3 regions of the Mesorhizobium sp. AA23 genome follow, and region 3 is predicted to be linked to each of the others. Evidence: predicted binding sites of a transcription regulator. Region 3 holds the regulator's gene; each other region holds the start of a gene.
The links. The regulator LexA, encoded in region 3, represses DNA repair genes until DNA is damaged. The targets are predictions, from matches to a motif close to TGTTCNNNNTGTGTTCNG.

Region 1: A9K66_RS28245 (ATP-dependent helicase) is a predicted target of LexA. The motif match lies at 1,511-1,528, and genes of this name have one in related genera.
Region 2: A9K66_RS02790 (helicase-related protein) is a predicted target of LexA. The motif match lies at 1,845-1,862, and genes of this name have one in related genera.

Annotation. Positions count from the first base shown of each region.
Region 1 covers NZ_LYTP01000033.1:78,558-82,060, forward strand. Annotated here, with positions in the region: gene A9K66_RS28245 (ATP-dependent helicase) at 1-1,496, opposite strand, end outside; gene A9K66_RS30900 (hypothetical protein) at 1,658-1,813, opposite strand; gene A9K66_RS28250 (hypothetical protein) at 1,939-2,121, shown strand; gene A9K66_RS28255 (LysR substrate-binding domain-containing protein) at 2,372-3,340, opposite strand; gene A9K66_RS30905 (hypothetical protein) at 3,451-3,503, shown strand, end outside.
Region 2 covers NZ_LYTP01000001.1:576,889-580,391, reverse strand. Annotated here, with positions in the region: gene A9K66_RS02790 (helicase-related protein) at 1-1,678, opposite strand, end outside; gene A9K66_RS02785 (beta-ketoacyl-ACP reductase) at 2,402-3,124, opposite strand; gene A9K66_RS02780 (acetyl-CoA C-acetyltransferase) at 3,258-3,503, opposite strand, start outside.
Region 3 covers NZ_LYTP01000002.1:118,036-121,538, forward strand. Annotated here, with positions in the region: gene A9K66_RS04025 (ComEC/Rec2 family competence protein) at 1-1,094, shown strand, start outside; gene lexA (transcriptional repressor LexA) at 1,078-1,812, opposite strand; gene glp (gephyrin-like molybdotransferase Glp) at 1,929-3,134, opposite strand; gene moaC (cyclic pyranopterin monophosphate synthase MoaC) at 3,136-3,503, opposite strand, start outside.

The sequences.
Region 1 (3,503 bases), on a different contig from region 3:
TCGGCCGGCCATTTGGCGCCGGCGCGCAGCCCGCTGTAGATGTCGAGGAAGACCGGCCAGTCTTCGGCCGCGCGCTGCGGCGGCCGGAAGCGGGCAAGGCCGAGCGTCTCGTCGAGCGACGTCGCCATCGCCTCGACGATCTGTGAGGCGGCCGAAGGCCCGATGCCGGGCATCAACTGCAGCACCCGGAAGCCGGCGACCCTGTCGCGCGGGTTCTCGGCAAAGCGCAGCATCGCCAGCATGTCTTTCACATGCGCGGCATCGAGGAATTTCAGTCCGCCGAATTTGACGAAGGGGATGTTGCGCCGCGTGAGCTCCACCTCCAGCGGCCCGCTGTGATGCGAGGCGCGGAACAGCACGGCTTGCGCCTTGAGCGCCGTGCCGGCCTCGCGCTCGGCAAGGATCGCCTGGCAGACATAATTGGCCTGCTCAGCCTCGTCGCGCACGCTTACCAGTTGCGGCCTGTGCGACGACCGGCGTTCGGTCCAGAGATTCTTGGTGAAACGCTCGCTTGCCTCGCCGATTACTTTGTTGGCGGCGGCTAGGATCGGCTCGGTCGAGCGGTAATTGCGCTCCAGCATGACGATCTCGGTGCCTTGCGCGAACTGTTTTGGGAAATCGAGAATGTTGCGCACTTCCGCGGCCCGGAAGGAATATATCGACTGTGCGTCATCGCCCACCACGGTCAAGCCCGCGCCGTCCGGCTTCAGCGCCAACAGAATAGAGGCCTGCAGCCGGTTGGTGTCCTGGTATTCGTCGACCAGCACGTGGTCGAAGCGGGAGCCAAGGTGAGCGGCGATCTCCGGCTCGGCCGCCATCTGCGCCCAGTAGAGCAAAAGGTCGTCGTAATCGAGCACGTTCTGCGCCTGCTTGGCCTCGACATAAGCCGCGAACAGCTCCTTCAGCTGTTCCGCCCATCCTGAGCACCAGGGAAAGGCCGAGCCCAGCACCTCGCCGAGCGGCGCCTGGGCGTTCACCGCCCGCGAATAGATCTGCAGGCAGGTGGCCTTGGTCGGAAAACGGCTTTCGGTCTTGGAAAAACCGAGCTCGTGCCGGGCAAGGTTCATCAGGTCGGCCGAATCCTCGCGATCGTGGATGGTGAAAGCCGGATCGAGGCCGATCTGCTCGGCATAGTCGCGCAAGAGTCTGGCGCCGATACCGTGGAAAGTACCGGCCCAGGATAGCGCATCGGCGATGATCGCGGCATCGCGGCCCAGCACCTCGCCGGCGATGCGCTCGACGCGCTTCGCCATTTCAGCCGCGGCGCGGCGCGAAAAGGTCATCAAAAGGATGCGGCGCGGATCGGCGCCCTTGACGATGAGGTGCGCCACGCGATGCGCCAGCGTGCTGGTCTTGCCGGAGCCGGCCCCGGCGATCACCAGCAGCGGCGCGGCCACCTTGCCGTCGCCATGCACCACCGCCAGCCGCTGCTCGTCGTTCAGCCGGGCAAGATAGGCAGGAGTTTCGAAGGACGAATCACGGGCGGCGATGTTCATCGCCCATCAAGCATCGTTTCCGCTTTGTTCGCAATACAGCTAATCTCGCCCAAAGGCGGCCAAGTGGGGGGCGATGCCCGGCAGGGCAGAGGGGACGCTGTACGCGCCGGCATGTGCTGGATAGGCCGGCCATCTTCCCAACAAGCGCGAGAACGGCCGATCTACCTTTTCGGCTCGACGCCCATCGCCGCCGACTGGCGCCGCAGCGACCGCCGATCGTCCGGCGGCGCGAGATCGCCGGACGCCTCCTCGATGATCCTCATCGTGACGCGATAGGCCGTGTAGCCGAACAGGCCGACGAGCAGCAGACGGATCATGACATCTCCTCGTGAGTTAACGAGGTTCAACCGGAGACAGGCGCGTTGGTTCCCGCCGGACGGCGCAACCAAACCGCCGCCGCCTCGTTTGCTTCGAAGAATGGGGCGAACGAGAGGAGGTCGTCATGAAGAAACTTCCTGTGCTGCTGGCTCTCGCGGCAGGGCTCGGGCTCGCCGCCTGCGACAACAGCGTGCAGCCCACCAAGGCGCCAAGCGACACCGTCGACAAAAACCCGCAGGTCGACAAGAACCCGGTGCCGCAATCGACCACCGGCGGCGACCAGCCCGGCACGCCGCCGAAGCAATGAGAGCGGACGATGTTGTCGGGAGACGAAGCGGCGGCGCCGCAGAAGAAGGCCGGCGCTGCTTGGGAGGAAGCTGGAAAGCGCCGGCCAAGCGGGAAAATCAGGCCCGCCGCAGGATCAAAGATAGCTGAGTCTCTCCGCCGCGTCATGGGGCGATCGCGCTAGCCGGCTACAGGTATCCGTCCAAACGCTTTGTCGGCCTTCAAAGATCGGAGAATCTCAGGGGTGTGTTTGCGTCGCTTGCGCCGCCGCGTCACGCCATCGCGGCGCGCGCCAGCGGCACGTTGGCGATCTCCAGGTCCAGCTGGCGCTGCGTCAGCGCCGCTTCGGCCATGATCCACTGCTTGAACAGCTCCACCTTGCGGGCGCCGAGCGCCTTGATGGGGCTGACGAAATACCAGCCGGCGGTGTTGGGATGGTGGACCGCGAAGGGGGCGACCAGCCGCTCGGCTCGGATGTCGCTTGCCATATAGGCGCGGTTGGCAACGGCAAAGCCCATGCCGGCATTGGCCGCCTCGTAGGACATCATGCAGGAATCGAAATAGATGCTCTTGGTCTCGCCAAGCACGAAACTCGCGCCGGCAAAAGCCAGCCACGACTGCCAGTTCTGGGTGCAGGTGTCGGAGTGGAGCAGGGTGAAGTGCCTGAGGTCCTCCGGCGTCACCTTGGACAGCGGCTTATCGCCCAGCACCTCGCGGAACAGCTTGCGGCTGCACACCGGCGTCAGGTCCTCCTTGAACAGCAGCGCGGAGTTGAGGCCGGGGAAATTGCCGTCGCCGTAGCGGATCTCGAGATCGTATTCGGAGGTCGCGAATTCATGCGTGGCATAGGAAGTCGAGACCCGCATTTCGATATCTGGATACTGCCGCTGGAAGGTGGCAAGCCGCGGAAACAGCCAGCGCGCCGCGAAGGTCGGCAAAACGCAGATCTTCAGCACATGCGCCTGGGATTGGCCGGTCGCCTCCATGCTGGCAGCCACGATCCGCTCCAGCGCCTCGCGCACGCGCGCCACGTAGGTCTCGCCTTCCGGCGTCAGCGACACCGCATTGCCGCCGCGCTGGAAGATCTTGAAGCGCAGCTGGTCCTCCAGGCTCTTCACCCGCTGGCTGACGGCGGAGGCGGTAATGAACTGCTCTTCGCCCGCACGCGTGAAGTTGCGGTGCCTGGCGGCGCTCTCCACGATTTTCAGCGAGTTTAAGTTGACCTGGCTGAGCAGACGCACGGGGTTCGACCTTTAGCTATGCTTAAAGTAGCACCAGCATTCCTAAATTTACAGGGGAGGGTGCTCAATCGACTGTTTACCAAGTGTTGCCCCGACCTTGGAGAAGTAGAATGAACGCCCATACAATCCCCGAACTGCGCTATGCGATGAGCCGTGAAGCCAT
Region 2 (3,503 bases), on a different contig from region 3:
CGCCGTTGGCGCAGGCGGCGAAGCGCTCGGCGCGCGCCTCGAACTCAGCCGCGAGCGCCTTCTGGGCAGCGGTGCGCACCGCCTTGGCGTCCTCGCCGCCGGCGCTCTGGTCGGCGGTGAAGCGGAATCCCTGCAGCTCGCCGACGTGATGGCCTTCGACGAGCACGGTTCCGGTTGGGCTGATTTCAGCTTCAGGCATGGTATTTTCTCTAAGGCGCCGCATGAGGACGGAAGTCCTGCGGTCTACGAAGCGTTTCGTCAACCGCTCATGCAGCGCATCCGACAATCTGTCTTCGATTTCGCGCGTCTTTTCCTGCCAGTGTAGCTGATCGGCCAGCCAGCCCGGTCGGTTGGAGACGAAGGTCCAGGTGCGGATCTGGGCGATCCGGTGCGACAGCGTGTCGATATCACCATCCGTGGTGTCGGCCCGCCGCACCTGCTCGGCCATGTAATTCTCATCGACATGGCCATGGCGTGCAAGGTCCATGTAGATCGAGGCGATGAGGTCGGCATGCTGGGCGGGCGCGATCTTGCGGTAGTCCGGCAGCGCGCAGGCCTCCCACAGCAGCGCCACGCGCTCCCTGCCGGTGGCTAGCGTCCTGATGTCCGCGTCGCGCGACAAATGTTCCAGCGCCTGGGCGTCGACCGCCGGCAATGCCCGGGTCAGCCCTTCGACCGGCGCGTTGGTCTCGATCGAGCGTTTCAGGGCATCGAGGCTGGCAAAATCGAAATCGGCGGTGCGCCACTGCAGCACCTTCACCGGGTCGAAATCGTGCCCCTCGATCTTCTTGACCAGATCCTCGTCGAACGGATCGACCTGGCCGGTGACGCCGAAGGTGCCGTCGCGCAGGTGTCGGCCGGCACGCCCCGCGATCTGGCCTAGCTCGGCGGCGGTCAGGTTGCGGTATTGGTAACCGTCGAACTTGCGGTTCTGGGCGAAGGCAACGTGCTCGAGGTCGAGGTTCAGGCCCATGCCGATGGCGTCGGTGGCGACGAGATAGTCGACGTCGCCCGACTGGAAGATCTCCACCTGGGCATTGCGGGTGCGGGGACTGAGCGCGCCGAGAACGACGGCAGCACCGCCCTGCTGGCGGCGGATCAATTCGGCGATGGCATAGACCTCGTCGGCGGAGAAGGCGACGATCGCCGTGCGCCGCGGCAGGCGGGTGAGCTTCTTCGAGCCGGCATAGGCAAGATGCGACAGCCGCGGCCGCGTCACCACCGAGACGCCCTTCAGCAGGCGTTGCAGGATGCCGTGCATGGTGGCGGAGCCCAGAAGCAGCGTCTCCTGGCGGCCGCGCAGATGCAGGATGCGGTCGGTGAAGATGTGGCCGCGTTCGAGGTCGCCGGCGAGCTGCACCTCGTCGATGGCGACGAAGGCGGCATCGGTCTCTCGCGGCATCGCCTCCACGGTGCAGACGGAATATCTCGCGCTCGCCGGCACGATCTTCTCTTCGCCGGTGACCAGCGCCACCTTGCTGGCGCCGACCTTCTCGCAGACGCGTGTATAGACCTCGCGGGCAAGGAGCCTCAGCGGCAGACCGATGATGCCGGTGTCGTGCGCCACCATGCGCTCGATGGCGAGATGGGTCTTGCCGGTGTTGGTGGGGCCGAGCACGGCCGTCACGTCGCGGCCGGAAAGGATCAGCGGCTGGGAGGGTTTCGGCTGGATATTCATCGGCTCGGAAATGAGGCTTTCTGCCGCTTGTTGTCGGGGACGCGGCGGTTCCGTCGCGTGTGACAGGGCACACATAGGGATTTCAGACGCGAAGCGAAAGCGGAATGATCTCATCAACAGATGGCGCGACGACAGGCAAGGTCAAAATCCGCGGTCGATTAACCGTTGGAACGAGTCTGGAACGAATCGGCGACGAATCACTGACTCACTATGATTCAGGTTTTGTTCACGGCTACATATGGATTTTTTGGCCATGAGTCTCACCACATGCTGAATCTGTGAATTGGCCCGTTTCGTGCTTGGCTCGCGCTGGTGCCGGAGCGTCGTTAACCTTTGTGGGAGAGCGACCGCGACGGACTCGAGCGCGGCCGCCAACATTGTGAAATGGTTGATCTTTCCTAACCGGCGTTAATCTTGTTCGCGCTATTTGCGGCGTGGCGTGTTAACTTTTCGGCCAAAGCCGGAACGAATCGGCGACGAATCAGCGATCTGCAAAGCTTCCTGTTTTGTTCACCTCTAGATATGGTGTTGCCCAAAGCTTGTGCACCGAAAATCCACAGCTTGTGAACCGGGTTTCCCACAGGGCGCGGGGAGGCCGTTAACTTTTGCGTGCCAAATTGAGGCATGCCCACCCGGTGCTGCCGGAGCGCAGACAAAAACAGGCGGCCCGTTTGCGGCGGGCCGCCTGCCATCGGTGTCAGAAGAGTTCAGCCGAACAAGATCTCAGGCGAAATACTGGCCGCCATTGGCGCTTATGGTCGAGCCGGTGATGAAGCCTGCGTCTTCGGAGGCGAGGAAGACAACGCAGCGCGCAATCTCCTCCGGCTCGCCGAGACGGCCGACCGGGATCTGAGCGATGATCGATTCACGCACTTTTTCCGGCACGGCCATGACCATGTCGGTGGCGATGTAGCCGGGGCAAACAACGTTGACGGTGATGCCGGCGCGGGCGCCTTCCTGGGCAAGCGCCTTGGTAAAGCCGATATCGCCGGCTTTCGAGGCCGAATAATTGACCTGGCCCATCTGGCCTTTCTGGCCGTTGATCGAGGAGATGGTGATGACGCGGCCGAACTTCCTATCGCGCATGCCGTTCCATAGCGGATGCGTCATGTTGAAGACGCCGGAAAGGTTGGTGTCGATGACCTCCTTCCACTGCTCGCGGGTCATCTTGTGGAACATGGTGTCGCGGGTGATGCCGGCATTGTTGACCAGCACCGAGACCGGACCGAGATCAGCCTCGACTTGGGCGATGCCGGCGGCGCAAGCGTCATAATCGGCGACCGACCATTTGTAGACGGGGATGCCGGTCTCGGCCTTGAATTTCTGGGCCGCCTCGTCATTGCCGGCATAGTTCGCGGCGACCGAATAGCCGGCATTCTTCAGGGCCACCGATATCGCCGCACCGATGCCGCGCGATCCGCCCGTGACGATTGCTACCTTGCTCATGCATTTCCTCCCTTTGGTCGGAAGAGCGAATAGGGAGTGGCGAATAGCGAGTAGGGATCGATAGCCCGTCGTGCAACGCCATTTCCCCCTATTCGCTACTCCCCATTCGCTATTCGCTCAGTTCGCCATTCGCTCAGTTCAAGGCTTCCACACACATCGCAACGCCCATGCCGCCGCCGATGCAAAGCGTCGCGAGGCCCTTCTTTGCGCCGCGGCGGCGCATCTCGTAGACCAGCGTGTTGAATACGCGGGCGCCCGAGGCGCCGATCGGATGGCCGATGGCGATGGCGCCGCCATTGACGTTGACGATCGAGGGATCCCAGCCCATGCCCTTGTTGACGGCGCAGGCCTGCGCGGCGAAGGCCTCGTTGGCCTCGAC
Region 3 (3,503 bases):
GCGCCTATGCCGGCTGGTCCGACTACCGCGCCGGCAAGGTGAGAGCGCCGCCGGCAAAGCGTTCGTTCCTGCGGTTCATGTCGCACAAACTGGCAGTCGGAGCAGGTGGCGCCGCGATGACGTCGATCATTGCCGGAAGTGCCACGGCGCTGTTTGCCATCTGGCATTTCCAGCGCGTCTCGCCGCTTAGCCTGCTGGCCAATCTCGCGATCATGCCGATCGTCACGATCGTGATGTTTCTCGCCGTCGCCAGCGCGGTCATGATGCCGTTCGGCTTCGACGGGCCCTTCCTCTATTTGATGGGCAAGGGCCTGGCGGCGATGATCGCGATCTCGGCGTGGATTTCGGAGTGGTCGCCGGTCGATGCCGTGGGCCTGATCTCGATCCATTCGGTGCTGCTGGCGACGATCGCGCTCGTCATCGCCACGATGGCGACTACGTGGCTCAGGCTGGCCGCGATTCCTTTCGCTGCCGCGGCCGTCATGATGATCCCGCAGGTGCGCACGCCCGACCTGCTGATCTCGGAGGACGCGCATCTGGTGGCGATGCCGATCGGCGGCGGCGAACTCGCCATCAATCGTGCCCGCTCGAACGAGTTCACCACCGATAACTGGAAACGCGCGCTCAAGGCCGAAACGATCGTGCCGCCGGAGACATTCGCCAAGGGCACGCTGGACATAGCCGATCCCGTCGACCTGCCGCCTGGATCGCCCTTTTACTGCACGGGCGATCTCTGCATTGGCCGGCATCCATCAGGCGCGATCGTCGCGCTCGCCGAAAAACGCGAAGCTGCCCGGCCTGCCTGCGACTTCGCAGACCTCATCGTCATCAACGACGCCACGGCCTACAATCCCTGCCGCGATCCGCGTGTCCTCGTTGTCACCAAGCGGCAGCTCGCGCGCGACGGCAGTGCCGCCGTCTTCTTCGATCCGCAATCGGCGACGGCGCGAGCAACCATTCAATACGCCGTCGAAAAACCGTACCGCCCTTGGCACGAACAGCGGCGCTACTCGCGTGAGGCGAGGGGGTTGGCGCCTTACAAGAAGCCCGAGAAGCCGAAAGCCAAGCCGCAGCCCCTCAGTAGCGGCGGATGAGCCCGACGAGCTTGCCCTGAACCTTGACGCGATCGGGACCGAAGATGCGCGTCTCATAGGCCGGATTGGCAGCCTCGAGCGCGATGGAGGCGCCCTTGCGGCGGAAGCGCTTCAGCGTCGCCTCCTCGTCATCGACCAGCGCCACGACGATCTCCCCGGGGCTCGCAGTGCTGGCGTTGCGGATGATGACCGTGTCGCCGTCGAAGATGCCGGCCTCGATCATCGAGTCGCCTTTGACCTCGAGCGCGTAGTGCTCGCCGCCCGCGATCATGTCCGGCGGCACTGTGATCGAATGCGTCTGGTGCTGGATGGCGTCGATCGGCACGCCGGCGGCAATGCGACCCATCACCGGGATGGAGACGGCTGAACCGGCGTCGTCGTCATTGCTGGGCGTCGGCGTGCGGGCGGGCGCCGCGGGTTTGATCTGGCGGCCGAGATTGCCTTGGCCGCCCTGGATGACGCTCGGCGAGAATTTCTTCGCCGCATTTAGGCCGGGCGCGATCGAGTCAGGTAGGCGCAGCACTTCAAGGGCACGCGCCCGGTTCGGCAGCCGGCGAATGAAACCGCGCTCCTCCAGCGCCGTGATCAGGCGGTGGATGCCCGATTTCGAGGCAAGGTCGAGCGCTTCCTTCATCTCATCGAAAGACGGCGGAATGCCGCTTTCCTTGAGCCGTTCATGGATGAACATCAGCAGTTCATGTTGTTTGCGCGTCAGCATGGCGGCCCCCATGGGTTCTGAAACCAGAATCAGAAAAACAAACCCAGAACAAACACTATCTGTTCCAGTTGTGTTCCGCAACCGTTTAAAGTTTAGTGAATGTGTTGACGTTTTGTTCAGCGTAACATCAGAACGCTGCATTCCTCGCCGGCTTCAGCCGCCGGTGCGAAGGGTTGGCGCACGATCAGGCCATTGGCATCGGCGAGCATCCTCAACATCGAGGAATCCTGGATGCCGAACGGTGTTGCGATCAACGCCCCCGCATCTTCGCGGACCACGGCGCGCACATAGTCCTGCCTGAGATCGTTGGCGTGCATTGCGACGCCTAACCGGGCCGTGCGGATTTCCTGACGGCAGGACCGGCCGCCCAGCCGCGCCAGAAGCGGCTTCAGGAACAGCTGCGAGCAGACCAGGCTTGCGACCGGATTGCCGGGCAGGCCGATGCAGCGAATGTCGCCGAGCCGGCCAAACATCAGCGGCTTGCCGGGACGCATGGCGATCTTCCAGAAGTCGAGCTGCATGCCTTCGCCGGTCAGCACGTCATGGATCAAGTCGTGGTCGCCGACGGAGGCGCCGCCAAGCGTGACGATGACGTCGGCGCCGGCCTTGACCGCCTTCTTGACCAGGGCCGCGATCGCGTCCTTGCGGTCGGCGGCGATGCCGAGGTCGAGCGCGCGCGCGCCGACCGACTGGGCCGTAGCTGTGACGCCACAGGCATTCGACGAGATGATCTGGTCGGGGCCGAGCGCGCTGCCCGGCGGCAGCAATTCATCGCCGGTGGCGATGATGGCGAGCAGCGGCTGCCGCACCACGTTGAGACTCGGATGGTTGGCCGATGCCGCCAGCGAAAGCGCCGCCGGATCGAGCTGGCGGCCTTTTTCAAGGAGCAGGTCGCCCTCGCAGAAGTCGAGGCCGCGGCGACGGACGTTTCGTCCCTCCACGGTCGGCTCGGTCACTTCGATGCCGCCGCCGCCGAGATCGCGGACATTCTCCTGGATAACGATGGTATCGGCGCCTTCGGGGAGCGGCGCGCCGGTGAAGATGCGCACGGCCTCGCCCTTGCCGACAGAGCCGGTGAAGCCACGCCCGGCGGGCGCCATGCCGATCACGGAGAGCCGGGCCGGCGCCGAGGCTACGTCGGCGGCCCGTACGGCATAGCCGTCCATCGCCGACGCATTGAAGGGCGGCTGGGTGCGCAGAGCCACCACCGGGTCGGCCAGCACCCGGCCGGCTGCTTCGGCCAGCGGCACGCTTTCGCCTGGCAGCGCGGTCGCGCCGTCCAACAGGCGTTGGAGCGCCTCGGCGACCGGAAGCAAAGCCATGCTAAGAACCTGCCTTGTAGTCGCCCGACTTGCCGCCGGTCTTCTCGACCAGCCTGATGCCGGAAATCGCCATGGCGCGGTCCGCTGCCTTGGCCATGTCGTAGATGGTGAGGCAGGCGACCGACGCCGCGGTCAGCGCCTCCATTTCCACCCCGGTCTTGCCGGTAACCCTGGCAAGCGCGCTGACCCTCAGGCCAGGGAGCGCGTGGTCGGGCTCGATCTCGACGGCAACCTTGGTGAGAAGGAGGGGATGGCAAAGCGGGATGAGCTCATGCGTCTTCTTGGCCGCCATGATGCCGGCGATGCGCGCCGTGCCCAGCACGTCGCCTTTCTTGGCGTCACCGGCCAGGATCATCTCCAGCGTTTCCG